DNA from 2 places in the Bacillus sp. D48C genome. Region 2 is predicted to be linked to the other one. Evidence: riboswitches for the same ligand, from Rfam matches in the RefSeq annotation. Region 2 holds a riboswitch; the other holds the start of a gene.
The links. Region 2 has a riboswitch for thiamine pyrophosphate ahead of ACLBXA_RS23615 (MTH1187 family thiamine-binding protein). Riboswitches for the same ligand answer to the same signal wherever they lie in the genome.
Positions count from the first base shown of each region.

Region 1 (3,212 bases), on a different contig from region 2:
AGCTGAGAAAAAATAAGGAAGAGCAGACGGCAATTTTAATTTAAGAAAAACATCTTTTTTCGTTGCCCCGTATGTAACTAAAAGCTCTTCCCATTCTTTTTTCGTACTGCGTAGTCCATCATACGTATTGACCGCAATCGGGAAAAACGTAATTAAAACCGTAACAACGACTTTACTCCAAATCGTATATCCAAACCATAAAACGAAGAGCGGAGCAAGCGCTGTAATAGGAATCGTTTGTGAAGCGACTAATAATGGATAAAATGCTCTCTCCATCCAATTACTCGCGTTCATTAACATCGCTAGCCCTACCCCAAGTACGATAGAAATTGCCACACCTATTAAAACGACATATAATGTTGCCGGCAAATGAACCGTAAATAATATATCTTTTAGTTTCCATATCTTCATTACAATCGCAGACGGTGACGGTAAAATGTACATTTCATCTACGATCCTTGCGCCTACTTCCCAAAAGGCAAGTAAAATACTAGAAAGTGTAAGGGCAGGTAATAGCTCCTTCAACCGGTTCATCATACGAGTACCTGCCTTTGTAACATACTAAGAAGCTCATCTTTAAGCGCTAACACTTCAGGTTTATATAAATCTTTTCTTGTTCGATTACAATCAAGCGGTACAACCCTCTCGGTTAAAGTAGTTATCGGTTGCTGCTCTACTACTAAAATTCGATTAGAAAGAAACAACGCTTCTTCCACATCATGAGTGATAAATAAAATTGTTTTTTCCCACTCTTTCCATTGTTCAAACAGCCATTCTTGCAAAGATGCCTTCGTTAAAGCGTCCAACGCGCTAAACGGTTCATCTAACAACAATACCTCCCCACCTGTTAATAAAGTCCGAATAAAAGATACGCGTTGTCTCATACCACCAGATAAATCTTTCGGATATTTTGTCTCATACCCTTGTAAGCCAAATTTATGTAGCAGTTCCTTGGCCTTTATTTGTGCTTCTTTCTTCTGTACACCTTGACACTCTAGCGGCAGAGCAGCATTCTCAATAATCGTTCGCCACGGCAGGAGCATATCTTTTTGGGGCATATACCCTACAGGATGGCTCTTCGTTTCTGTCAGCTCTATCTGCCCAGTACTTACTTCTTCTAAACCTGTAATAAGGCGAAATAGAGTACTTTTCCCGCATCCACTCGGTCCGATAATACTTACAAACTCTTTATCTTGTATAGAAGCATTTAATTCATTGATGATTGGTTTCTCATCATAATGAAAAGAAACATTATGAAACTGTAGTATGTTCTTGCTCCTCAAATCCCCACATCTCCTTACGATAGGACATATCCCAGAATAAATATTCAAATCGACTGGAATATAGGAAAATCTCCTCTAATTGATCTAGCTCTTTTTCAGACTTTCCAACTGCCATTTCATTTAATAAATCGATTAACCAAATACAAAGGTTACCGTATTCTTCAGAACTATATCCTTGAATCCACTCACCAAAGAACTCATGATCTCTTGCTCCAGAAATATCATTTAAACGCTTTCCAATTTCCCAGTAGCTCCACATACATGGAAGAAGTGCTGCTATTAATTCCGCAAGTGTGCCATTTTGAGATACAGACATCATGTAATTTGTATAAGCCAAATTTTTAGCAGATGGCTTTGCAGACTCTATCTCCTCTATAGAAATTCCCAGTCTTTTTGCATATTGTTTATGGATTGTCATTTCTCCATTTAATATGCCATCAATTTGTTCAGCAAATTTCCCCATTACTTGTGGATTTGTTGCTTTTACAACACCAATCGCATATAGCTTTGCATAATCTAACAAATATAAATAATCTTGAATAATGTAATACTGAAACTTATCTTTTTCTAACGTGCCATCCCCCATACCTACTACAAACGGATGATTATGACTCATCTCCCAAACTGGTTGTACAGTTTCTAATAATCTATCGCAAAATTTCATTTCGCTATCCCCTTCCGGTATGTGTATTTAAATAAAAAACCACTTCTAAATAAGAAGTGGTTACAGCAAATAAAATTATAATTTATTCGTTGCTCCACTTCCCTTCGCTAGTATTACCTAGATCAGGTCTGTAAGGGTTAAGGATTATTCCTCTCTCAGCACAACAAGCACCCCTAGTGGTTTCAATATGAAATTTTTAAACAAAAAAGCCCCGTTTCTATACGCAAAGAAACGGGGACTTATTATTAGTGTCCGAATTGCTTCCCTACGCTAGCATAATCTAGATCAGGTAATGAAAAGGATCAAAGGCTTACGGCCTACTCTCAGCTGGCAACACCAGCTCTCCTAGCAAACTATGAAATTATCACTGTCAGTATAACATCGTAATAAGACATCATCAACTGTTTTAATTTTCTCAATTGTCAACAAAATAACAAAACTATATAATACTTATATTCTATCTTAGAAATTATTATCCTAATTAATTGGATAATAAGGAATCATTATCCTCAAAAAATTTATTTTTATATTGATTTCATATTACATTTATGTGAATACACCCACTATATTATATCTTTATACTATAATAAAATTACAACTATACAACTAGAGGAGGTCTCTATTATATGAATATGAAAGCTACTGCTTTAACAGCAACTACTGTAGCGATTGCTTCTTTACTTCCTTCTATGGGTGAAACAAATGTACAAAAAGCAAACGCTGAACAATTATCTAATATTAAAACTGGGTATGTCAAAGTCGATCAAGTAGCATTACATACAGAAGATAGCGTAAAAAGCACATCAATTGATACAATTCGCTTTAATACAAAAGTGAACATCCTTGAAATAACTAATGGTTGGTATAAAGTATCTGTTCATAATAAAGTAGGTTATGTACAAAAAGATGCTATTTTACTAAAAAACAAACTTCGATCTAATGATCAATACATCGTCAATGCTAATGCATTGAACGTTCGCTCCGAACCTAATTTAGAATCTTCCATTTTAGATGTATTACCAAATGGCAAGTTCATTACCGTTCAAGAAGATCAAGGCGAATGGTATAAAATATCACATAATGGCCAAACAGGTTACGTACAAAAAGCATTCATCTCTAATGGTTCACAGCCCTTAGTAAAAGGAATCACCGTTCAAAATAATACAAAATATACTGTTGCAACACCTAATCTGAATGTACGTAGCAACACTAGTACAAGTAGCGCTCTACTCGGTTCATTACAAAAAGGTACACAAGTACAAGTA
Region 1 covers NZ_JBKFAQ010000004.1:412,331-415,542, forward strand. The annotation lists gene ACLBXA_RS14030 (ABC transporter permease) at 1-534, opposite strand, end outside; gene ACLBXA_RS14035 (ABC transporter ATP-binding protein) at 534-1,283, opposite strand; gene tenA (thiaminase II) at 1,252-1,947, opposite strand; TPP riboswitch at 2,030-2,132, opposite strand; TPP riboswitch at 2,193-2,304, opposite strand; gene ACLBXA_RS14045 (SH3 domain-containing protein) at 2,574-3,212, shown strand, end outside.
Region 1: linked by a shared signal. The riboswitch ahead of tenA (thiaminase II) and the one ahead of ACLBXA_RS23615 (MTH1187 family thiamine-binding protein) in region 2 are both predicted to bind thiamine pyrophosphate.

Region 2 (3,212 bases):
ATTTCTGGCTTTCTTGAACTAAATCTTTATTTACATCTGGAACAGCTTTAATTAGAATATCAGCAGCTTCTTTCGGTTCCTTAATTGCAAAATTATAACCTTCTGTTGTTGCACTCATAAACTTTTTCACAAAGTCTTTATCTTGCTTCGTATGTTTTTCACTCGTAATAATAACAGGACTATAGAAATCAAGCGCTGGATCTAAGTCCTTCACCATAATCGTATTTAACTCTTTTCCTTGGCGCTTCGCTTCAATACCATCCCAACCGTAATAAATCCATTCGAAATCTGCATCACGACCGATTGATTTAAAGAAATCTGTTTGTCCTAAGATGATTTTTTCAACTTTATTAAAATCAGCTTGATGCTTATCCATAATCGTCTTTAATGTCGCTTCTTCCGCTGGTCCTCCCCAGCCGCCATAACGTTTACCTTCAAAATCTTTCGGTGACGTCATATTATCTTTCTTAAGCGATGCAAACGCTGAAGTGTTATGCTGAATAATCGCTCCTACAGATACAACAGGAATTCCTTCCACACGAGTTAATGTTACATTTTCTTGTGCGCTTATTGCGAAGTCTGCTTTTCCTGATGCTATCATTTGCTCTGCTGTTACATTGTCACCCGGTTGAATAATTTCTACATCTAATCCTTGCTTTTTGTAATAATCTTTCGTTTGTGCTACATATAAGCCAGTATGATTCGTATTTGGAAACCAATCTAATACTACTTTTACTTTTTGATCTTTACTTGCACTTTCTTCTTTCTTCGCCGGATTACATCCAGCCACACCTACCGCTAATAAGGCAGCTAACATAACTTTCAAACCTTTTTTCATTTTCTGCCGTCCTTTCTATATATCCATGGTGCTGTTATTCTTGCCATAAACTCTACGATAAAATACAGGCACAATGTCACCATAACGATGATTGCTGCAACACCAAATACTCGAGCAGTCAAAAATGATTTTGTAGCCCTCGTAAGCATAACGCCTAATCCTTCACTTGCACCGAGCCATTCTCCGATAATTGCCCCCATTACGCTATATGTAACTGCAATTTTTAAGCCTGAGAAAAAGTATGGAAGCACTGCTGGAAATTTTACTTTCTGGTAAACTTGCCATTTCGTCGCCTTCATTGTTTGTAACAGCTTCAACATGTTTTTATCTACTGTTTGAAAACCTTCTAAAATACTAAGCGCAATTGGGAAGAAACAAACGAGTATTACGACCATTACTTTCGGCAACATCCCATATCCAAACCAAATAATAAATAGTGGTGCAAGTACAACAATTGGAATTGTTTGCGAAATAACGAGCAATGGATTTATTAAAATACGAAATAACGGTATAACGTCCATAATAATTGCGATGCTCGTCCCCAATAAAATTGCAAAGAATAGTCCAATTATAACTTCCTGCAGTGTTTGCATCGTATTTGGTAATAGTAAATCTTTCATCCCAATTAATTCTTGAACAATGGCAGAAGGCTTTGGTAAAATCCACGGTTCGATTTTAAATAATGAAACAGATCCTTCCCATATCGCAATGAGAAGGATAAGCCAAATAGTTGTAATAAGTTTAGATTGCTTCTGGTTTTGCATATTCATCACGGTACTTCCAAACCTTTTCATCTATCGTTACACCAGTGCTTGGACGATAATGGATTTTAATAGAAGTAATCACTTCTTCTGCTCCAGCATCGACGCAAGCTTGTTGTGCACGTTTAACGACATCAAGAAGTACATCTAATTCTCCTTCCAAAGTTGTTTCCATTGCCCCTACTTCATAACGAACTCCCGATTGTTGCACAACTTCAATTGCTTTATCGACAACAGAATATACATCTTTCGTTTTCGCTTGTGGTACTACTGAAAATGACATTGTAACTTGTTGTGACATAATAAAATCCCCCTTATAAAATTAAATTTCAAAAATAAGAAAAGGCTTTCCTACTGCGTAGGAAAGCCTTGTATGCAAGTTATTATAGAATAACATATGCTACATCACTTTAAGTAACTCCCTACGCTGGCATTATCCAGATCAGGTTGAGGGTCGATGTTTACTTACATCCTCTCAGCCAATTGGCTCCCCGGTCCTTAATTCGTTTTCATTGTAGCATGATTTATTTTATTGAACAAACAAAAGCATGCATAATCATTTCATTATTTTTGGAAAATAACCAACTTTTTCACCATGAGCTAATAACTGCTGTATAAATTCTTTATTAATTGCTGGTACTTTCAATTCTTTTTTCTTAATCCATTCATTCGTTCTACGCGTACCCATTACAATTTCAGATTGCTGCGCTCCATCTCCTGCAACTTGAGAAGCAATTAACTCTGCTATTACTTCATTTCCCTTTGCTAATTCAAGTCCGGCATTTTCATATTCTGAAAGTGTAACCAGTTCAAGATTGTATCCACACTCTCCAATTAGCTGTATAAATTGTTCAAACTCAATTTGATGTGGATGACAGATGTGCAATGTTTCTCCATCTATTTGTGAATCTTGTACATACGTTACAATTGATTTACTAGCAAAATCAATTGGTGTGAAATCAACTTTCCACTTCACATTTGGTGCTTTTCCAATTAATAGCATTGTTTTAATAAGACGATAAAATGCGTTTCCTTCAATATTTTGTTGGAACGAACCTGTTTCTGAATGACATGCTAAATTACCTGCACGATAAATATTTCCACGCAAACCATTTTTCATTGCTTCACGAACAATGTTTTCCGCTTGTAGTTTACTATTTGAATATACATTCTCTAAGTCTACACTGTAATTAAAATCACCAGTTTTCATGTATGTATCCCATTGATCTACTGCTAATTCTAACGGGATACCAATCGTAGAAATAAAATGGAATGTAGCATCTTTTTCCACTAATGCTAGCATACGGCTAGTTCCTTGGACATTTATATTTTCAAATTGTTTTACATCTCCAAAATGTCTTACATCTGCACCGCAATGAATTATCGTATCCATCTTAGAACTGATGAACATAAATTCTTCTTCGCTCATCCCAAGATACTCTTCTCCCAGATCACCAGCTACGGCCTGTATACGCTGTAACCATTCTTCACATATATCATTAAAGTAAGCTGTTAATGTATCTATAATTCTTTGCTGCACATCTTTGGTTGGTCTTACTAAACAATAAATAGTAGCAGATGTATCTCTCAGCAATTCATATAATATGTGTGAT
Region 2 covers NZ_JBKFAQ010000012.1:69,381-72,592, reverse strand. The annotation lists gene ACLBXA_RS23625 (ABC transporter substrate-binding protein) at 1-838, opposite strand, end outside; gene ACLBXA_RS23620 (ABC transporter permease) at 835-1,608, opposite strand; gene ACLBXA_RS23615 (MTH1187 family thiamine-binding protein) at 1,580-1,900, opposite strand; TPP riboswitch at 2,002-2,103, opposite strand; gene ACLBXA_RS23610 (non-ribosomal peptide synthetase family protein) at 2,156-3,212, opposite strand, start outside.